3 regions of the Streptomyces sp. NC-S4 genome follow, and region 1 is predicted to be linked to each of the others. Evidence: predicted binding sites of a transcription regulator. Region 1 holds the regulator's gene; each other region holds the start of a gene.

What was found. The regulator HrcA, encoded in region 1, represses chaperone genes, less so after heat shock. The targets are predictions, from matches to a motif close to TTNGCACTCNGNNNNNCNGAGTGCNAA.
Region 2: a site for HrcA is predicted at 1,925-1,951, ahead of groL (chaperonin GroEL). Genes of this name have one in related genera too.
Region 3: a site for HrcA is predicted at 2,622-2,648, ahead of groES (co-chaperone GroES). Genes of this name have one in related genera too.

What each region holds. Positions count from the first base shown of each region.
Region 1 covers NZ_CM135937.1:3,076,428-3,083,644, forward strand. Annotated here, with positions in the region: gene dnaJ (molecular chaperone DnaJ) at 1-1,026, opposite strand, end outside; gene hrcA (heat-inducible transcriptional repressor HrcA) at 1,027-2,043, opposite strand; gene ACXNSR_RS13485 (MBL fold metallo-hydrolase) at 2,190-2,915, shown strand; gene ACXNSR_RS13490 (DUF3097 domain-containing protein) at 2,944-3,753, shown strand; gene ACXNSR_RS13495 (Uma2 family endonuclease) at 3,731-4,318, opposite strand; gene hemW (radical SAM family heme chaperone HemW) at 4,424-5,656, opposite strand; gene ACXNSR_RS13505 (AMP-dependent synthetase/ligase) at 5,873-7,217, opposite strand, start outside.
Region 2 covers NZ_CM135937.1:3,975,990-3,983,206, forward strand. Annotated here, with positions in the region: gene ACXNSR_RS17470 (helix-turn-helix domain-containing protein) at 1-41, shown strand, start outside; gene groL (chaperonin GroEL) at 137-1,759, opposite strand; gene ACXNSR_RS17480 (cold-shock protein) at 2,138-2,344, opposite strand; gene ACXNSR_RS17485 (MoaD/ThiS family protein) at 2,731-3,009, opposite strand; gene thrC (threonine synthase) at 3,046-4,320, opposite strand; SAM riboswitch class I at 4,338-4,495, opposite strand; gene ACXNSR_RS17495 (glucosyl-3-phosphoglycerate synthase) at 4,681-5,631, shown strand; gene ACXNSR_RS17500 (alpha,alpha-trehalose-phosphate synthase (UDP-forming)) at 5,678-7,108, shown strand.
Region 3 covers NZ_CM135937.1:5,185,843-5,193,059, forward strand. Annotated here, with positions in the region: gene ACXNSR_RS23455 (sensor histidine kinase) at 1-1,209, opposite strand, end outside; gene ACXNSR_RS23460 (response regulator transcription factor) at 1,202-1,882, opposite strand; gene ACXNSR_RS23465 (hypothetical protein) at 1,912-2,535, opposite strand; gene groES (co-chaperone GroES) at 2,792-3,100, shown strand; gene groL (chaperonin GroEL) at 3,211-4,839, shown strand; gene ACXNSR_RS23480 (ester cyclase) at 4,934-5,644, opposite strand; gene ACXNSR_RS23485 (SDR family NAD(P)-dependent oxidoreductase) at 5,741-6,514, opposite strand; gene ACXNSR_RS23490 (MOSC domain-containing protein) at 6,546-7,217, opposite strand, start outside.

The DNA.
Region 1 (7,217 bases):
CTCCTGCTGGGCGTCGAGCTTGCCCGGGGTGGTGACCTCGACGTGCACGATCAGGTCGCCGCGTCCGCCACCGCGCAGGTGGGTGACGCCGCGCCCGTGCAGCGGGATCGCCTGTCCGGACCCGGTGCCGGGCCGGATGTCGATCTCCTCCAGCCCGTCCAGCGTCTCCAGCGGGCACTTGGTGCCCAGCGCGGCCGCCGTCATCGGGATGGTGACCGTGCAGTGCAGGTCGTCCCCGCGCCGCTGGAAGGTCGGGTGCGCCAGCTCGTGGATCTCCACGTACAGGTCGCCGGCGGGGCCGCCGCCGGGGCCGACCTCGCCCTCGCCCGCGAGCTGGATCCGGGTGCCGTTCTCGACACCCGCCGGGATCTTGACCGTGAGGCTGCGGCGGGAGCGGACCCGGCCGTCGCCCGCGCACTCGTGGCACGGGGTCGGGACCACGGTGCCGAAGCCCTGGCACTGCGGGCAGGGGCGCGAGGTCATGACCTGGCCCAGGAAGGACCGGGTGACCTGCGAGACCTCACCGCGGCCGCGGCACATGTCGCAGGTCTGCGCCGAGGTGCCGGGAGCGGCGCCCTCGCCGGAGCAGGTGTTGCAGACGACGGCCGTGTCGACCTGGATGTCCTTGGTCGTCCCGAAGGCCGCCTCGTCCAGCTCCAGGTCCAGGCGGATCATCGCGTCCTGGCCGCGCCGGGTGCGCGAGCGCGGGCCGCGCTGCGAGGCCTGGCCGAAGAAGGCGTCCATGATGTCGGAGAAGTTGCCGAAGCCACCCGCTCCGAAGCCGCCCGCTCCGCCGCCACCGCCCGAGGAGGACAGCGGGTCGCCACCGAGGTCGTAGACCTGCTTCTTCTGCGGGTCCGACAGCACCTCGTAGGCCGCGTTGATCTCCTTGAAGCGCTCCTGCGTCTTCGGATCCGGATTCACGTCCGGGTGGAGTTCACGCGCGAGGCGCCGGAAGGCCTTCTTGATCTCGTCCTGCGATGCGTCGCGGCGCACGCCGAGAACGGCGTAGTAGTCCGTGGCCACTTACGACTCCGCCAGGATCTGTCCGACGTAACGTGCCACTGCGCGTACCGCTCCCATCGTTCCGGGGTAGTCCATGCGGGTCGGTCCGACCACGCCGAGTTTGGCGACTGTTTCGCCGCCCGAACCGTAACCGACCGAGACGACCGACGTGGAGTTCAGTCCCTCGTAGGCGTTCTCGTGCCCGATCCGTACGGCCATTCCCGACTCGTTGGCCTCGCCCAGCAGCTTGAGGAGCACGACCTGCTCCTCGAGTGCTTCGAGCACCGGCCTGATCGTCAGGGGAAAATCGTGTCCGAAGCGGGTGAGATTGGCGGTACCGCCGATCATCAGCCGCTCTTCGGCTTCCTCGACCAGGGTTTCGAGGAGTGTCGCGAGCACGGTGGAGACCGTGCCGCGGTCCTCGGCCTCGAAGGATTCGGGGAGGTCCTGGACGAGCGGGGGCACATCGGTGAAGCGGCGCCCGACGACCCGGCTGTTGAGCCGGGCCCGCAGGTCCGCCAGCGAGGTCTCCCCGAAGGGGCTCGGGCAGTCGATGAGCCGCTGCTCGACCCGCCCGGTGTCCGTGATCAGTACGAGCATCAGGCGCGCGGGAGCGAGCGAGAGCAGCTCCACGTGCCGGACGGTCGACCGGGTCAGGCTCGGGTACTGGACGACGGCGACCTGCCGGGTGAGCTGCGCGAGCAGCCGCACCGTGCGGCCGACCACGTCGTCGAGGTCGACGGCGCCGTCGAGGAAGTTCTGGATGGCCCGGCGCTCGGGCGACGACAGCGGCTTGACCCCCGCCAGCTTGTCGACGAAGAGCCGGTAGCCCTTGTCGGTGGGGATCCGGCCGGCGCTGGTGTGGGGCTGGGCGATGTAGCCCTCCTCCTCCAGCACGGCCATGTCGTTGCGCACGGTGGCGGGCGAGACGCCGAGCCGGTGCCGCTCCGTGAGCGCCTTGGAGCCGACCGGCTCCTCCGTCCCGACGTAGTCCTGGACGATGGCGCGCAGCACTTCGAGTCTGCGTTCGCTGAGCATCGCGCACACCTCCAGCTGTGGTCCGTTGCCGTGTTCTGCCGTGTTCGTTGGCACTCTGATCGTTCGAGTGCCAGAGAGCCCCCGCTCAGTGTACGGCCGGGCGGTAAGCCCCTGGCAAGGGAGGCCCGCCAGGGTAGCGTCGCCGCATGGACGTGCGTTGGGAAGAGACGGGCTGGGAACGGCTGACCGGACGGGTCGGCCGGCGGCGGCTGCCGGTGTGGGACTGCACCGTGGGGCTGGTGGTGGGCGAGGATTCGGTCCTCCTGATCGACCCCGGGTCGTCCCTGCGCGAGGGCGCGCAGGTGCGGGCCGAGGCGGAGCGGCTGACGGGCCGGCACGTGACCCATATCGCATTCACGCACGGCCATTTCGATCATGTCCTGGGCGGAGCCGCCTTCCCGGGGGCCGAGGTGTTCGGGGCGGTCGGGCTGGACTCGCTGCTGGTGGCGGAGCGCGAGGAGCTGCGCGAGGACGCGGTCCGGCAGGGGCTCGCGGAGGCGGAGGCGGCCGAGGCGGTGGACCGGATGGTGCTGCCCCGGCATTCGGTGTCGGGCGAGTGGACGCTGGAACTGGGCGGCGTACAGGTGCTGCTGGCCAATGTGGGGCCCGGGCACACCGGGCACGACCTGGCCGTCTTCGTGCCGGGCGAGCGCGAGGTGGTCTTCTGCGGGGACCTGGTCGAGGAGTCGGGCGAGCCCATGGCGGGCCCGGACGCCATTCCCGGGCAGTGGCCCGCCGCCCTGGACCGGCTGCTGTCGCTGGGCGGGGACGACGCACTGTACGTACCGGGTCACGGAGCGGTGGTCGGGGCGGACTTCGTCCGTGCGCAACGCGCCACACTGGCGGCCCGTTTCGGCGTGTCGGAGGCGTGACGCGGGCGGCTCTCCTACTGTCGGCCGGATGCGCGAGTACTCCCCCGACCTGACCCCGCAGTGGAAGCGACCCAAGGCCGTGCCGGAGGTGGCGGCGGATCCCGATCTGGTGGTCGAGGTGGCCGGTACGGACTTCTGCGGTGCGGTGGTGGCCTGCGAGGCGGGCACGGTGACCCTGGAGGACCGCTTCGGCAAGCGGCGGGTGTTCCCGATGGAGCCGCGCGCCTTCCTGCTGGACGGCGAGGCGGTCACCCTGGTCCGCCCCGCGCGCAGGCCCGCCGGGCCGCTCCGGACGGCCTCGGGCTCGCTGGCGGTGCCCGGGGCGCGGGCGCGGGTGGCGCGGGCGGGCCGGATCTACGTCGAGGGCCGGCACGACGCGGAGCTGGTGGAGCGGGTCTGGGGTGACGACCTGCGGATCGAGGGCGTGGTGGTGGAGTACCTGGAGGGCATCGACGACCTCCCGGCCGTCGTCGCCGACTTCGCACCGGCCCCGGACGCCCGCCTGGGCGTCCTGGTGGACCACCTCGTCCCGGGCTCGAAGGAGTCCCGCATCGCGGCGGCGGTGACCTCGCCGGACGTCCTGGTCGTGGGCCATCCGTACGTGGACGTCTGGCAGGCGGTGAAGCCGTCCGCCCTGGGCATCCCCGCGTGGCCGGTGGTCCCGCCCGGCCAGGACTGGAAGACGGGCATCTGCCGGGCCCTGGGCTGGCCGCAGAACACGGGCGCCGCCTGGCAGCACATCCTGTCCCGCGTGACGTCCTACAAGGACCTGGAGCCGACCCTCCTGGGCCGGGTGGAGGAGCTGATCGACTTCGTCACGGTCGGTGGTACCGCTTGAACTTCGGGAGGGTGCCGAATTCGCCGGTGTCCAGTTTGATGCCCAGGACGTCCAGAGGGACGGGCTCGCCGAACTTCACCCTTCGTTCGACCGTGTAGTCGGCGTCCTCGCCTGCCCTGGCCGGTTCGGTCAGGAGCAGGCACTCCGCCTCGAACGGATCGATGATCAGATACGCGGGGACCCGTCCGGCCGCGTACATCGAGCGCTTGATCCCGTAGTCGGCGTTCGCGCTGTTCTTGGAGACGACCTCGACCAGCAAGGTGACGGCCGGGGCGGGCACCAGCCTGCCCGGACCGTCGAAAGCACCGTGCTCGACGACCACGAGATCCGGCTGCGGCTCGGAGGACTCCCCGGGGATCGCGATGCCCTGCGTCTGCACCGGATACCACCCGGCGAGCGGAATCTGCTTCTGCACATGCAGGACGATCAGGTTGTGGACCCAATCGGGCCCGGCCATCATCACGATGTCCCCCCTGAGGAGCTCCGCCTTGAAGCCTTCGGGGACCTCCAGGTCCTCGAAAGCTCGGACGGCATCCGTGATCAGCCGGTCATCCACAGCGGTCATCTCCGTGGTCCTCCGCGTCCTGCCGCCCGTCGCTTACGGCGGCAGCGTACGAACAGGATAGACAGGCACGTCCTGGTCTCGCCCGGATTCACTCCACCGGGTGGCTCAGTCCACCAGGTCCCGGACCACCGCGTCGGCGAGCAGCCGCCCCCGCAGGGTCAGCACGGCCCTCCCCGCCTCGTAGGGCGCGGCGTCCAGCAGTCCGTCCGCCAGCGCCTTGCGGGAGGCGGCCAGCCCGGCCGGGGCGAGCAGCGACAGCGGGACCCCGTCCACGAGGCGCAGCTCCAGCAGGATCCGCTCCACCCGCCGGTCCTCGTCGGAGAGGAGCTCGCGTCCCGCGCCCGGGGAGCGGCCCTCCGCCAGCGCCGCGGCGTAGGCGCCCGGGTGCTTGACGTTCCACCACCGCACCCCGCCCACGTGCGAGTGCGCGCCCGGTCCCGCGCCCCACCAGTCGGCGCCGCGCCAGTACAGCTCGTTGTGCAGGCAGCGCCCGGCCTCCGAGGTGGCCCAGTTCGAGACCTCGTACCAGGAGTACCCGGCCTCGGCCATGACCGAGTCCGCGATCAGGTACCGGTCGGCGTGGACGTCGTCGTCCGTCATCGGGACCTCGCCGCGGCGGATCCGGCGCGCCAGCTGCGTACCCTCCTCGACGATCAGCGCGTAGGCGCTGATGTGGTCCGGCCCGGCGCCCAGCGCCGCCGCGAGGGTCGCCCGCCAGTCCTCGTCCGACTCACCGGGCGTGCCGTAGATCAGGTCGAGGTTGACGTGCTCGAAGCCCGCGGCCCGCGCCTCCGCGACGCACGCCTCGGGGCGCCCCGGGGTGTGGGTGCGGTCGAGCACCTTCAGGACGTGCTGCTTGGCGCTCTGCATGCCGAAGGAGACCCGGTTGAAGCCCCCCGCGCGCAGCTCGGCCAGGTACTCCGGGTTCACGGACTCCGGGTTGGCCTCGGTGGTGATCTCGGCGTCCTCGGCCAGGCCGAACTCGTCCCGGATCGCCGCGAGCATCCGTACGAGGTCCCCGGCGGGCAGCAGCGTGGGGGTGCCGCCGCCGACGAAGACGGTACGGACCTGCCGCGGGTCGTCCCCGAGCACCTCGCGCGCCAGCCTGACCTCGTCGATCAGGGTGTCGGCGTAGTTCTCCCGGGACGCGAGCACACCGCCGGTGCCCCGCAGCTCGGTGGCCGTGTAGGTGTTGAAGTCGCAGTAGCCGCAGCGCGTGGCGCAGTACGGGACGTGCAGGTAGAACCCGAGCGGCCGCTCCCCCGCGCCCACCAGGGCGTGCGACGGCAGCGCGCCGTCTTCGGGCATGGGGTCACCGTCGGGCAGTGCGGAAGGCATGCCCCCATCATCCCGCACCCCGCCCATGGTCAGCCCCGCCCGGCGCCGCTCGCGTCCGGTCCCGGCGGCGGCACGACCGGCCCCGTCGGCGTTCGGAGCGCGGGGTCCGGGGCGGAGCCCCGGGACACGGCCGGCGGCCGATACCCGGGGCCGCCCGGGAAAGGTGGGGTCCGCGGGGCGGTCCACCGCCCCGCCCCGCTCGGCCCGCGGCAGGCGTCAGGCCTCGCGCGACCCCTCGTACATCTCCTCGATCAGGTGCTTGAACTCACGCTCGACGACCGGTCGCTTCAGCTTCAGGCTGGGCGTGAGGTCGCCGTGCTCGACGTCGAGGTCGCGCGGCAGGATCCGGAACTTCTTGATCGTCTGCCAGCGCTGCAGGCCCTCGTTCAGGGTCTGCACGTACGTCTCCATCAGACGGTTGGTCTCGGGCGCCGCCAGGACCTGTCCGTACGTCTTGCCCTCCAGCCCGTTCTCGGCCGCCCAGGTCAGGATCGACGGTTCGTCGAGGGCGATCAGCGCCGAGCAGAAGTTCCGGTCGGCGCCGTGCACGACGATCGTCGACACGTACGGGCAGATCGCCTTGAACTGGCCCTCGATCTCCGCCGGGGCGACGTACTTGCCGCCCGAGGTCTTGATCAGGTCCTTCTTGCGGTCGGTGATGCGCAGGTAGCCGTCGGCCGACAGCTCGCCGATGTCGCCCGTGTGCAGCCAGCCGTCGGACTCCAGGACCTCGGCGGTCTTGTCCGGCTGGCGGTGGTAGCCCTGCATGATGCCGGGGCCGCGCAGCAGGACCTCGCCGTCGTCGGCGATGCGGACCTCGGTGCCGGGGAGCGGCTTGCCGACGGTGCCGGTGCGGTAGGCCTCGCCCGGGTTCACGAAGGAGGCCGCGCTGGACTCGGTGAGGCCGTAGCCCTCCAGGATGTGGACGCCCGCGCCGGAGAAGAAGAAGCCGATCTCGGGGGCCAGGGCGGAGGCGCCGGAGACGGCGGCGCGCAGCTTCCCGCCGAAGGCCTCGCGGAGCTTGGAGTAGACGAGCGCGTCGGCGATCTTGTGCTTGGTGGTGAGGCCGAAGGGGGCGGTCGCCCGGCCGGTGCGGCGGAAGTTGTCCTGAGTGACCTTCGCGTACTCGCGGGCGACGCCGACCGACCACTGGAAGATCTTGTACTTGGCTCCGCCGCCGGCCCGGGCCTTGGCGGCCACGCCGTTGTAGACCTTCTCGAAGATGCGCGGTACGGCGGCCATGTAGGTCGGCTGCACGACCGGCAGGTTCTCGATGATCTTGTCGATCCGGCCGTCTACGGCGGTCACGTGCCCGGCCTCGATCTGCCCGGAGGTCAGCACCTTGCCGAAGACGTGGGCCAGCGGCAGCCACAGGTACTGGACGTCCTCCTTGCCGATCAGCCCGGTGGCGACCATGGCCTTGGCCAGGTACGACCAGTTGTCGTGCAGCAGCCGCACGCCCTTGGGGCGGCCGGTGGTGCCGGAGGTGTAGATGAGGGTGGCGAGCTGGTCGGAGGTGATCGCCGCGATCCGCTCGCCGACCGCATCGGGGTGCTTGGCG
Region 2 (7,217 bases), 900 kb from region 1:
ACCGCGAAGAGGTCACCTTCACCGCTCACCCCGCCGCCTGAGGGCTCGGCCGGGAAACGCCCGAGGGCGGCACCCCCGTGGGGGTGCCGCCCTCGTTCGAGAACAGCCGATCAACCGTGGCCGGAGCCGGGGTCGATCAGAAGTCCATGTCACCGCCCGGCATGCCGCCGCCCGCGGGGGCACCGGCCTTCTCGGGCTTGTCGGCGATGACGGCCTCGGTCGTCAGGAACAGCGCGGCGATCGACGCGGCGTTCTGCAGCGCGGAGCGCGTGACCTTCGCCGGGTCGATGATGCCCTCGGCGATCATGTCGACGTACTCGCCGGACGCGGCGTTCAGGCCGTGACCGATCGGCAGGTTGCGCACCTTCTCGACGACGACGCCACCCTCGAGACCACCGTTGACGGCGATCTGCTTGAGCGGGGCCTCCAGGGCGAGCTTCACGGCGTTGGCGCCGGTCGCCTCGTCACCCTCGAGCTCCAGCTTCTCGAAGACCGCGGAGGCCTGCAGCAGGGCCACGCCACCACCGGCGACGATGCCCTCCTCGACGGCCGCCTTCGCGTTGCGAACGGCGTCCTCGATGCGGTGCTTGCGCTCCTTGAGCTCGACCTCGGTCGCGGCACCGGCCTTGATGACGGCCACGCCGCCGGCCAGCTTCGCGAGGCGCTCCTGGAGCTTCTCGCGGTCGTAGTCCGAGTCGGAGTTCTCGATCTCGGCACGGATCTGGTTCACGCGACCGGCGACCTGGTCGCTGTCACCGGCACCGTCGACGATGGTGGTCTCGTCCTTGGTGATGACGACCTTGCGGGCGCGGCCGAGCAGGTCGAGACCGGCGTTCTCCAGCTTGAGGCCGACCTCCTCGGAGATGACCGTGCCGCCCGTGAGGATGGCGATGTCACCGAGCATGGCCTTGCGGCGGTCACCGAAGCCCGGGGCCTTGACGGCGACGGACTTGAAGGTGCCACGGATCTTGTTGACGACCAGGGTGGAGAGCGCCTCGCCCTCGACGTCCTCGGCGATGATCAGCAGCGGCTTGCCGGACTGCATGACCTTCTCCAGGAGCGGCAGCAGGTCCTTGACCGAGCCGATCTTGGAGTTGACGATCAGGATGTACGGGTCGTCGAGAGCCGACTCCATACGCTCCATGTCGGTGGCGAAGTACGCCGAGATGTAGCCCTTGTCGAAGCGCATGCCCTCGGTGAGCTCCAGCTCCAGACCGAAGGTCTGGGACTCCTCGACGGTGATGACGCCTTCCTTGCCGACCTTGTCCATGGCCTCGGCGATGAGCTCGCCGATCTGGGTGTCGGCGGCGGAGATGGAGGCCGTGGAAGCGATCTGCTCCTTGGTCTCGACATCCTTCGCCTGGGCGAGCAGGGCGGCGGAGACGGCCTCGACGGCCTTCTCGATACCGCGCTTGAGGGCCATCGGGTTGGCACCGGCGGCCACGTTGCGCAGACCCTCGCGGACGAGCGCCTGGGCCAGGACGGTGGCGGTGGTCGTACCGTCGCCGGCGACGTCGTCCGTCTTCTTGGCGACTTCCTTGACCAGCTCGGCGCCGATCTTCTCGTACGGGTCCTCGAGCTCGATCTCCTTGGCGATGGAGACACCATCGTTGGTGATCGTGGGGGCGCCCCACTTCTTCTCAAGGACGACGTTGCGACCCTTGGGGCCAAGGGTGACCTTGACGGCGTCGGCGAGCTGGTTCATCCCACGCTCGAGGCCGCGGCGGGCCTCCTCGTCGAACGCAATGATCTTGGCCATCTGAAGTGGTCCTCCCGGACAGCGGTGGATTGCTCCTGGACCGCGCCCGCGCCCGCGACGGACGGCCTGCGTGCCCGGCGGTTCCTTCCCGCCGGACCCTGCGGGCCTCACCGACCCGGTCCTCGTTCAGTAGCACTCTCAACCGGAGAGTGCTAACGCCAATGATTAGCACTCGACCCCCGAGAGTGCAAGCGGCTTCGAAGAAGCCCCAAAGAGGGGTGGCGGTCGGGTGACGGGTGGGCGCAAGCGGCTTGAGGTGTTGCCCTGCTACTACCGGGCACACCACGAGGGGCCCCATCCCGTGTCCAGGATGTGGGCCCCTCGTGGTGTTCCAGGTCTTCGCTGAAGACTGTGCGTCGGTGGTCGATCGCTCCAGGACTAGCCGAGTGCGAGCTTGACCATGTCCGCCTGCGGACCCTTCTGGCCCTGCGAGATCTCGAACTCGACCCGCTGACCCTCTTCAAGGGTGCGGTACCCGTCCATCTGGATGGCGCTGTAGTGGACGAACACATCCGCACCACCGTCGACCGCGATGAAGCCGTAGCCCTTCTCCGCGTTGAACCACTTGACGGTGCCCTGAGCCATGCCTAACTCCCCTATTACTGGCCCTTGCGCAGGAACGCACTTCACGATCCCGGGTCAGAACTTGCGTCGGAACGCGTCGACCGAGGCTGAATGTATCTGCGCGGATGCGGTCTGCAACAGGTCATTCCGATGAGAATTCTGGACACCGAGAAACGTTGAAATAGAGTGAAAAGTTGCCATACTCCAGGGCAACTCGGGCCTGACATATCTCGCCAAAGCCCCATACCGCACCCGCACATTGGCCCGATGTCGACCCTCAGGCGGCCCGTTCATATGCGGCGGGCAAAAACAGCGGAGGGGACTTCCCCAACCCTACCGTGCCCAATCAAGCAGAATTGCCCCCTCCGCTTTTGCGGAGGGGGCAATTTCGGTTTAGGTCCGGATGCTCAGCAACCGCCGGCGACGGCCGGGATGATCGAGACGCCGGCGCCGTCCGGCGTCGCCGCCTGCAGCCCGCCCTCGAAACGCACGTCGTCGTCGTTCACGTAGACGTTCACGAAGCGGCGCAGCTTGCCCTGGTCGTCCAGGACGCGCGCGGCGATGCCCGGGTGGTTCTGCTCCAGGGACGCGATGACCTCGGCGAGGGTCGCGCCTTCGGCCGGGACCTCGGCGACGCCGCCGGTGTAGGTGCGCAGGATGGTGGGGATGCGGACGTTGACGCTCATGGCGCTACTGCCTTTCCGGGTGCAGGAGGAAGAGGATCAGGCGAGGCCGGCGGCGCGGAACGCGTCCAGGCTCGGACGGATGGTGGCGGTCTGCCCGCTGTCCGCGGCCACCGCCTCCAGGGTCTTGAGGCCGTCACCGGTGTTGAGGACGACGGTGGTCAGCGTCGGGTCGAGCTGCCCGCCCTCGATGAGCTTCTTCGTCACGCCGACGGTCACGCCGCCCGCGGTCTCGGCGAAGATGCCCTCGGTCTGCGCGAGGATCTTGATGGCCTCGACGACCTGCTCGTCGGTGACGTCCTCGACGAAGCCGCCGGTGCGGCGGGCGATGTCCAGGACGTACGGGCCGTCCGCCGGGTTGCCGATGGCGAGGGACTTGGCGATGGTGTTCGGCTTCTGCGGGCGGACCACGTCGTGCCCGGCCTTGAAGGCGGTGGACACCGGGGAGCAGCCCTCGGCCTGGGCGCCGAAGATCTTGTACGGCTTGTCCTCGACGAGGCCGAGCTTGATGAGCTCCTGCAGACCCTTGTCGATCTTCGTCAGCTGCGAGCCGGACGCGATCGGGATCACGATCTGGTCGGGCAGCTGCCAGCCGAGCTGCTCGCAGATCTCGTAGGCGAGCGTCTTGGAGCCCTCGCCGTAGTAAGGACGCAGGTTCACGTTGACGAAGCCCCAGCCCTCGCCCAGCGGGTCGCCGATGAGCTCGGAACAGAAGCGGTTGACGTCGTCGTAGTTGCCCTCGATGCCGACCAGGTCGCCGCCGTACACACCGGCCATGACGACCTTGCCCTGCTCCAGGTCGTGCGGGATGAACACGCAGGAGCGGAAGCCGGCCCGGGCGGCCGCGGCGCCGACGGCGCCGGCCAGGTTGCCGGTCGAGGAGCAGGACAGGGTGGTGAAGCCGAAGGCGCGGGCGGCCTCGACGGCGATGGCCACGACGCGGTCCTTGAAGGAGTGCGTCGGGTTGCCGGAGTCGTCCTTGACGTAGAGCTTGCCGGTGATGCCCAGTTCCTTGGCCAGGTTGGCCGCGTCCACGAGCTTGGTGAAGCCGGGGTTCAGGCTGGGCTTGGACGCCACGTCGGCGGGGACGGGCAGCAGCGGCGCGTAGCGCCAGATGTTGTTGGGGCCGGCCTCGATCGCGGCGCGCAGGGCCTCGGGGTCGCCGGTCGGCAGGTCGTAGGCGACTTCCAGCGGTCCGAAGCACTCGGCGCACGCGAAGATGGGGCCGAGCTCGAAGCGGGTACCGCACTCGCGACAGGAAAGGCCGTTGGCAGGTCCGAGATCAACAGAGGTGGCGACAGTCTGTGCAGCCATGATGGCGAGGCCCTTTCTCCTCATCTTCCCCATGGCGCACTTCGCCATGAGACGGAATTGGCACCTTCCCTAGCCGGGGACCTCGCTGACGAGCGCTGACGCGCGATCGCGAGAACCGACTGGAGGGTTGCCGGGGCTTCAACGGGCCGTGTCCCTCTGCCCCTCTGGATGAGCGGTATGGCACCGGCACACGCGCTCTGTGGCGCGCCGGTGCGTTTGTGCGCGGGGACCCCCGGCATGCGGTGGTCCTTCGCGTTGTTCAAGACTGTAACCGAAGGCCCGCGCGGTTGAGACAGGCGTCCGAACCGCGAGATGGATCACATAAGGGCGAATATCGCCGACACGCAGGGAGTGCTGAGGGTGCTGGAAGAGGTGGAGCGATGGCTGGCCGACCGCTCCTGGTCCGCCGCCGACCGACCGCTCGACCAGCTGCTCGACCGGAAACGGGCGGCCGGGACCACGGTCAGCGTGGTGCTGCCCGCACTGGACGAGGAGGCGACGGTCGGCGCGATCGTCGAAGTCATCCGGCGTGAGCTGATCGAGGGACTGCCGGTCCCCCTGGTGGACGAGCTGGTCGTCATCGACTCGGGCTCCGCCGACCGGACCGCGGAAACCGCGGCGAAGGCCGGGGCCCGGGTGGTGCACCGCGACGAGATCCTGCCCCGCGTCCCGGCACTGCCCGGCAAGGGCGAGGTGCTGTGGCGCTCGCTGCTGGCCACCGACGGGGACATCGTCTGCTTCGTCGACGCCGACCTGCGGGACTTCTCCGCCGCCTTCGTCTCCGGCATCGTCGGACCGCTGCTGACCGACCCCGACGTGCAGTTCGTCAAGGCCATGTACGACCGGCCGCTGGGGGACGCCCCGGGCCAGGGCGGCCGGGTCACCGAGCTGGTCGCCCGCCCGCTCCTCAACCTCCACTGGCCGCAGCTGGCCGGCTTCGTGCAGCCGCTGGGCGGCGAGTACGCCGTACGCCGCTCCCTGCTGGAGCGGCTGCCGTTCCCCGTCGGCTACGGCGTCGAGCTGGGCCTGCTGGTCGACGCGCTGCACACGGTCGGGCTGGACGCACTGGCACAGGTGGACGTGGGCGTACGGGTCCACCGCCACCAGGACGGGCAGGCGCTGGGCCGGATGGCCGCGGCGATCTACCGCACCGCGCAGGTACGGCTGTCGCGCGGGCACCTCGTACGGCCCGAGCTCACGCAGTTCGAGCGCGGGCCGGAGGGTTTCCGGCCCCGGACGTACCCGGTGGACACCGAGGAGCGGCCGCCGATGGCGGGCATCGAGGAGTACGCGCTGCGTCGCGTGGCGTGAGCGAACGTACGGTTTGAGCGGGTGCGGGCCGGGCTAGGTTGGCGGCATGGCTTCCCAGGTGCTCGTCGCCGCGAACCGCGGCCCCCTCTCCTACGCCGTCGCCGAGGACGGGACGCTCAGCGCCCGGCGCGGCGGGGGCGGTCTCGTCTCCGGACTCTCCACGGCCCTCGCCGAGCAGCCGGAGGCGCTGTGGATCTGCGCGGCGCTGTCGGACGCGGACCGGGAGGCGGTCCGCCGGGGCGTGTCCGAGCCGGGCGTCCGGATGCTGGATATCGATCCCACGATGTATGACGACGCGTACAACGGAATCGCCAATTCTGTGCTGTGGTTCACACATCACCACCTGTACGACATCCCGCGCGAACCGGTCTTCGACACCGGTTTCCGCCGGCGGTGGGAGTCGTACGAGCGCTACAACCAGGCCTTCGCCGAGGCCCTGGCCGAGGAGGCCGGACAGGGCGCGCGGGTGCTGGTCCAGGACTACCACCTGGCCCTGGTGCCCGGACTGCTGCGGACGCTCCGTCCCGACCTGCGGATCGCGCACTTCACGCACACCCCGTGGGCCGCGCCCGGCTATCTCGCCATGCTGCCCGACACGGTCCGCGAGACCCTGCTGTGGGGCATGCTCGGCGCGGACGTGCTCGGCTTCCACACCGAGGCCTGGGCGGCCGAGTTCCTCGGATCGGCGCGGCTCGACGACGCGTGGGGGCGCTCCGAGGTGCGCGACGGCGCGGTGGTGGAGCACCGGCGGTACACGGTGTGGCCGACCCGCACCACGCACGTGCGCGCGTACCCGCTGGGCGTGGACGGGGACGAACTGCGGGCGCTGGCGCACCGGCCGGAGGTGAACGCCAAGCTGGCGGAGCTGCGGGCGGAGGTCGACGGCCTGCGCACGATCGTCCGTGTGGACCGCACGGAGCTGTCGAAGAACATCCTGCGCGGCCTGTGGGCCTACCGGGAGCTGCTGACCACGCGCCCGCAGTGGCGTGGCCGGGTGGTCCACCTGGCGTCGGCGTACCCGTCGCGGCAGGACCTGACGGGGTACCGGGACTACACGCAGTCGGTGAAGGACCTGGCGGCGGAGATCAACGCGGAGTTCGGCACGGAGGACTGGCAGCCGGTGCTGGTGTCGGTGAAGGACGACTTCGAGCGCTCGCTGGCGGCGTACCGGCTGGCGGACGTGGCGCTGGTGAACCCGGTGCGGGACGGGATGAACCTCGTGGCGAAGGAGATCCCGGTGGTGTCGGAGGCGGGGTGCGTGCTGGTGCTGTCCACCGGGGCGGGGGCGTACGAGGAGCTCCGCCAGGACGCGCTGACGGTGAACCCGTACGACGTGACGCAGACGGCGGACGCGCTGCACGCGGCGCTGGCCATGCCGGCCGCCGAGCGCACGGAGCGCACCAAACGCCTCGCCGCTGCCGCGACGACCCTCCCCCCGACGGCCTGGTTCGAGGCCCAGCTCGCGGCCCTGGCCTGACCTCGTCCGCCTGCGGCACCGCTGCTGGGGCTCTGCCCCAGACCCCGCTCCTCAATCGCCGGAGGGGCTGGAAAATCCAGCCCCGCCGGCGATCGAGGCGCGGGGGTTC
Region 3 (7,217 bases), 2.1 Mb from region 1:
GAAGCGCTCGAAGACCCGGTCCCGGTCCGCCTCCGGGATGCCCGGGCCGTCGTCCGTGACCTCCAGCAGCGCCCAGCCGTCGTGCGTCGCCGCCCGTACGGTCACTTCGGTGCGGGCGTACCGCAGGGCGTTGTCCACGAGGTTGGCCAGCGCCCGCTCCAGCCGAGCGGGGTCCCCGGAGGCCGGTACGGGGGCCTGCGCGTCCAGCCGTAGCGCGACCGGCGAGCCGGTCCGCGAGCCGGTCCGCGCCCCGCCCCGCCGCGCCGCGTCCTCCGCGGCCAGCAGGGCCAGGTCCACCGGCTCGCTCCGCGGCGCCGACGCCGGTCCGCCGTCGAGACGGGCCAGCAGCAGCAGGTCCGCCGCGATCGCCTGGAGCCGCTCGGTGTCGGCCAGCGCGGCCGCGACCGACTCCCGGTCGGGGCGCTCCATGGCCAGGGCCACCTCCAGCCGGGACCGGACGGCGGCCAGCGGGTTGCGCAGCTCGTGGGAGGCGTCCGCGGTGAACTGCCGCTGCCGGGCGTCGGAACGCTCCAGCCGGTCGAGGGTGCCGTTGACGGTCCGGGCCAGCTGCGCGATCTCGTCCGCCCCGCCCGGGTCCGGAACCCGTCGGTCCAGTTCGCTCGCCGTGACCGCCGCCAGTTCGGCGCGGATCGCGCTCACCGGGCGCAGCGCGCGGCCGGTCACCCACCAGGCCAGGGCCGCGGCGAAGCCGGTCAGCGGGGGCGCCCCGGCCAGCAGCCCGATCGCGACGGCCCGGGTGGCGTCGTCCACGTCGCCGAGCACGGTCATCGCGTACACCGTGTGCGCTCCCGGCGCCTCGACGACGACCACCGCCCGCCGCTCTCCGCCGGGGTGCGCGGGCGGGAGCACGGCCGACCGGGAGTCGTCACCGGGGCCGGGCAGCGGAGCGCCCCCGAGGTCGGGGGTGTGCTTGGGGTCGGCGGTGCTGGCCACCGTCCGTCCGGCCGCGTCCCGTACGAGGACCAGGTCCACCCCGCTCTCGGGCGCGGGCAGCCGTCCGCCGGCCGGCAGGGTCCGGCTGTCGAGCTGGGCGGCGACCTTGCGGGCGGCGAGCTCGGCGCGGCCGGTGGTGTTGTCGAGGAGGTTGGCCCGCAGCAGGGCGTGCAGCCACAGCCCGCCGCCGGCGAGGACGGCGGCCATCGCGAGCGCTGCGGCCGCGGCGGTGCGCGCCCGGATGCCGCTAACCACCGTCGGGGGCCATCCGGTAGCCGGTCCCGTGGACGGTGCGGATCGAGCGGCGGCCGAAGGGGGCGTCGATCTTCTTGCGCACCAAGGAGACGTACACCTCCACGATGTTCGGGTCGATGCCGTGCGGGGTGTCCCAGACCTCGTCCAGGATGTCCTGCTTGGCGACGGCGCGGCCGGGCTGTTCCATCAGGCAGGCGAGGACGCCCAGTTCGCGGGCGGTCAGCTCGATGTCGCTGCCGCCGCGGCGGCAGCGGCGGCCCTGCGGGTCCAGGACGAGGTCGCCGGCCTGCAGGGTGCCGCGGTCGGGGGTGCCGGCGCGGCGGGCCAGTGCCCGGATCCGGGCGGCCAGGACCACGAAGGAGAACGGCTTGGTGAGGTAGTCGTCGGCGCCGGAGTCCAGGCCCTCGGCCTCGTCGTACTCGCCGTCGCGGGCGGTGAGCATCAGGACCGGGGTGGTGTCGCCGTGGGCGCGCATGCGTGTGCAGATCGCGTGGCCGCCGGGACCCGGGAGCATCAGGTCGAGGAGGACGACGTCGTACGGGCCGCCGGCGAGGGCCAGGTCGAGCCCGCGGTGGCCGTCGTGGGCGACCTCGACGTCGTGCCCGTCGGCGCAGAGGCCGCGCCGCAGGGATTCGGCGAGGCCTTCTTCGTCTTCGACCACGAGGATGCGCACGGCTCAAGCGTCACATATCGGTGGAACCTTCAGCTGTGGCGCTTCGGTGTCGTGCCGGCGGGCGGCTGCGACCCCGCGGCCGCCGAGGAGACGGCGGAGGGATCGGCGACGGGATCGGCGGCGGCTTCTGCGGCGATTTCTCCGGCGGTTTCGGCGGACGGGATCCTGACCGGCCCGAAATTCGGCGGGAGGTCGGCGGCGGCGGGCCATGCCCGGCGTGTCCGCCGCCGCTCGGCGGCGTCGCGGACGGCCGCAGTCAGCGCCCACGCGGGGAACGCGAAGGCGGTCAGGCCCAGCCCCATGCCCGCCAGCGAGTTCGCCACCCCCGGCCGCACCGCCGCATCGGCCGACGGGCCGCTGACCAGGGTGGCCACGGGCTCCTCCGGCGGACTGTCGAAGAAGCCCTCGGCCTTGACCGGGTGGATCGTGAACGAGCCGTCGGAGGCGGTGAAGTAGCCCTTGCACTCCCACTGCGACTCGCCCTCGGAATCCTCTCCCCAGGTGCAGTGTTCGGCGGTGAAGGAGCCCTCCACGCCCGTCAGTTGGGTCACGAGCCGCGGTACGGCGAACGAGAACGCGTAGATCCCGCACGCGATGCCGATGAGGATGGGGATGGCGTGCTGCACGTCCACACCCGAGCTCTTCCTGGTCATGGAGGGGACAGTAGCGATTCCGAACGCGCGTGCGCCCTGGTTTTCGGGGTTCCGGGCCCGGCCCGCGCAACGCCGGGGGGCGGGAATTGGCACTCCGCTTGACCGAGTGCTAATCGCCGGAATAGTCTCGCACCTGGCACTCGCCCCGGGTGAGTGCCAACACAGCGACAGGCAGGTCCGGCACCCGCGACGACGGATCGACCTGGTCGCCACCTCAGACAGTTAACCCCGGATCTCCGAAGGGGGAGGTCGGATCGTGACGACCGCCAGCTCCAAGGTTGCCATCAAGCCGCTTGAGGACCGCATTGTGGTCCAGCCGCTCGACGCCGAGCAGACCACGGCCTCCGGCCTGGTCATCCCGGACACCGCGAAGGAGAAGCCCCAGGAGGGCGTCGTCCTCGCGGTGGGCCCGGGTCGCTTCGAGGACGGCCAGCGTCTCCCGCTGGACGTCACCGTCGGCGACATCGTGCTGTACAGCAAGTACGGCGGCACCGAAGTGAAGTACAGCGGCGAGGAGTACCTCGTCCTCTCGGCTCGCGACGTGCTCGCGATCGTCGAGAAGTAATTCGCTTCAAGAAGTTTGCTTGAGCTGCGCCCCTGGTCACCCCGCTGATTGCCGGGCGGCGAGGGGCGCGGTTCGTTAAACCTAGTTTTCGAGAGGGCTGAACCGCTCCCATGGCGAAGATCCTGAAGTTCGACGAGGACGCCCGTCGCGCCCTCGAGCGCGGCGTCAACAAGCTTGCCGACACGGTCAAGGTGACGATCGGCCCCAAGGGCCGCAACGTCGTCATCGACAAGAAGTTCGGCGCCCCCACCATCACCAACGACGGTGTCACCATCGCCCGCGAGGTCGAGCTGGACGACCCGTACGAGAACCTGGGCGCGCAGCTCGTGAAGGAGGTGGCGACCAAGACCAACGACATCGCGGGTGACGGCACCACCACCGCCACCGTGCTGGCCCAGGCGCTGGTCCGCGAGGGTCTGCGCAACGTCGCCGCGGGTGCTTCTCCGGCCGCCCTGAAGAAGGGCATCGACGCCGCGGTCAAGGCCGTGTCCGAGGAGCTCCTCGCGACCGCCCGCCCGATCGAGGACAAGTCCGACATCGCCGCCGTGGCCGCGCTCTCCGCGCAGGACCAGCAGGTCGGCGAGCTCATCGCCGAGGCGATGGACAAGGTCGGCAAGGACGGTGTCATCACCGTCGAGGAGTCCAACACCTTCGGCCTGGAGCTGGAGTTCACCGAGGGCATGGCCTTCGACAAGGGCTACCTCTCGCCGTACATGGTCTCCGACCAGGAGCGTATGGAGGCCGTCCTCGACGACCCGTACATCCTGATCAACCAGGGCAAGATCTCCTCGATCCAGGACCTGCTGCCGCTGCTGGAGAAGGTCATCCAGGCCGGCGCCTCCAAGCCGCTGCTGATCATCGCCGAGGACGTCGAGGGCGAGGCGCTCTCCACCCTCGTCGTCAACAAGATCCGCGGCACCTTCAACGCGGTGGCCGTCAAGGCCCCCGGCTTCGGTGACCGCCGCAAGGCGATGCTCCAGGACATGGCCACCCTCACCGGTGCCACCGTCATCGCCGAGGAGGTCGGCCTCAAGCTCGACCAGGCCGGTCTGGACGTACTGGGCACCGCGCGCCGCGTGACCATCTCGAAGGACGACACCACCATCGTCGACGGTGGCGGCAGCTCCGACGAGGTCCTCGGCCGCGTCAACCAGATCAAGGCCGAGATCGAGTCGACCGACTCGGACTGGGACCGCGAGAAGCTGCAGGAGCGTCTGGCGAAGCTCGCCGGCGGCGTCTGCGTCATCAAGGTCGGCGCCGCCACCGAGGTGGAGCTCAAGGAGAAGAAGCACCGTCTCGAGGACGCCATCTCGGCGACCCGCGCCGCGGTCGAGGAGGGCATCGTCTCCGGCGGTGGCTCCGCGCTCGTCCACGCCGTGAAGGTCCTCGAGGGCAACCTCGGCCTGTCGGGCGACGAGGCCACCGGTGCCGCGGTCGTGCGCCGCGCCGCCGTCGAGCCGCTGCGCTGGATCGCCGAGAACGCCGGTCTCGAGGGCTACGTCATCACCTCGAAGGTGGCGGAGCTGGAGAAGGGCAACGGCTTCAACGCCGCCACCGGCGAGTACGGCGACCTGGTCAAGGCCGGCGTCATCGACCCGGTGAAGGTCACCCGTTCCGCGCTGGAGAACGCCGCCTCCATCGCCTCCCTGCTGCTCACGACCGAGACCCTGGTCGTCGAGAAGCCGGCGGAGGACGAGGGCGACGCCGGTCACGGCCACGGTCACGGCCACAGCCACTGATCGCGCGCACCACGCCGGGAAGGCCCCGCTCCGCAGCCGCGGAGCGGGGCCTTCCCGTTTGCCTTCCCGCCGGTGGGGCCTCAGGAGTGGGGTGTCAGGTTCCGTAGGGGGAACCCGTTCCGCCCATCTGCTGCTGCAGGGCGCCGGGGTTGTAGTGCCACCAACCCTCGATGATCTCGCCCTCCAGGCACCGGAACGTGGTGCTCCCGGACATCTCGTACGTCTTCCCGGTCGGTGCGACTCCCATGAACGAGCCCTTGTGGGTGCCGCGCCACTTCCACACCGTCGTGACCATGTCGCCCTCGGCCAGCTGGGCCGTCGGCTCGAAGGACATGTCGAAGGCCGCGCGCCACGTCTCCATGTCCGACCGCATGGCCTCGCGCCCGATGACGGTGGACTCCGCCCTGCTCGCGTCGTGGTCGATGTAGTTCGTCGCGAAGCATTCGTCGAGGACGCTCATGTTCCCCGCCATGGCCGCTTCTTCGAACACCCGGTTGGCGAGCTGCTTGTTGAGGTGCTCGTCGCGGACCACGTCGAGGTTCATGAACTTCGGCATGCCTTCGCAGAGCGCCACCATCTCCTTGAACATCCGGTCCGTCTCGGGGAGGTTGGAGTTCTTCATGGCCTCCTCGTACGAGGCGAACTCCACCATGTCCACGTAGTGGTTCCGGGCTTCGCGGTCCTGGCCGATCATCGTGTGCGTGGCGGTGCGCCTGCCGCTGCTCTGCTCCGCCCAGCGGTCGATGAGCGCGTTCATCTCGTCGAACCGCGTCGTCTCGTAATCGATCACTTGTACGAATGTCATCGCGTCGCCTCCCGCGCTGGATGGGACAGGTCCAGTTTAGGGAGATTTCACCCGGTTGGCTGCTTGTGATGGGGCCCCTCGGGGCGCCCTCCAGGGCTACTGCGGGCCGTACTTGCGGCCCGTGCGCGAGGACATCCCGCCCAGCAGTCCGCGCGGCGTCAGCTTCACCACGCCCATCAGCGCCTTGTACCGCGGGTCCGGGATCGACACCGTCTTCCCGCGGGCCAGGTCGGCCAGGGCCGCGGCCACCAGCTTGTCGGCGTCCAGCCACATCCAGCCGGGGATGTTGTCCGTGCCCATGCCGGCCCGCTGGTGGAACTCCGTGCGGACGAAGCCGGGGCACAGTGCCATCAGCCGCACCCCGGATCCGCCCAGGTCGCGCGCCGCGCCCTGGGTGAACTGCACGACCCAGGCCTTGCTGGCCCCGTACGTGCCCCGCGGTACGAAGGCGGCCACCGAGGCCACGTTGATCACGCCGCCGCGGCCGCGCGAGCGCATCGACTCCGTGGCCGCCGAGGTCAGCCGCAGTACCGCCTCGATGTGCACCTTCAGCATGGTCAGCTCGTCGGCCATGGAGACTTCGAGGTAGCGGCCCTTGTTGCCGAAGCCCGCGTTGTTGACCAGCAGGTCCACCGGGTGGGTGCGGTCGCCCAGGCGCTGCTCGACCGCCGCGATGCCCTCGTCCGTGGAGAGGTCGGCGGCCAGTACCTCGGCCTCGATGCCGTGCCGGTCGTGCAGCTCCGTGGCCTGCTCGCCGAGCCGCTTCGTATCGCGTGCCACCAGCACCAGATTGTGTCCCTGGGCGGCCAGCCGCCGGGCGAAGGCGGCGCCGATGCCCGCCGTGGATCCCGTAATCAACGCAGTCGTCATAGGCGCAACCTAGCTTCCCCGCATGGCGGCGCTACCTCGCCCCGGCCCCCGCCCCGTACTTCTCCACGTACAGGCGAACCCGCTCGTGGGCCTCCGGCTCCATCGCGTCGCCCGCGGCCAGGGTGAGCGGCAGCAGCGCCCGTTCGGTGGTGAAGGCGCGGAACCACAGCTGCACCGTGACGTCGTGGTCCGGCCGGTGGATGATCCGGATCGGGTCGCCGGGGGAGACCGAACCCTCCTCGATCACCCGGAGGTACGCGCCCGGCCGGGCCTCCTGGGTGAAGCGCTTGACCCAGCCGGCCTCGCCCATGGCTCCCTGGAAGGTCCGGCACGGGATGCGGGCCGAGGCCACTTCGAGGACGAGGTCCGCGCCGACCCGCCAGCGCTCGCCGATCCGCGCCGTGTTCAGGTCGATGCCGGAGGTGGTGAGGTTCTCGCCGAAGAGCCCGCCGGGCAGCTCGCGGCCCAGGAGGTGCTCCCACAGGTCCAGGTCCTCGCGGGCGTACGCGTAGACGGCCTGGTGGTCGCCGCCGTGGTGGCGCCGGTCGCAGACGGCGTCACCCTCCAGGCCGCTGCCGAGGCCGGTTGCCCTGGGGCCCGGGGCGACGACGCGGACCGGCCCGGGGACGGGACGCTTGCCGATGCCCGTCACCCCGCCCTCCGCGTCCGTGTAGTCGGCGGCCGTGGCGCGGCCGAGGTTCAC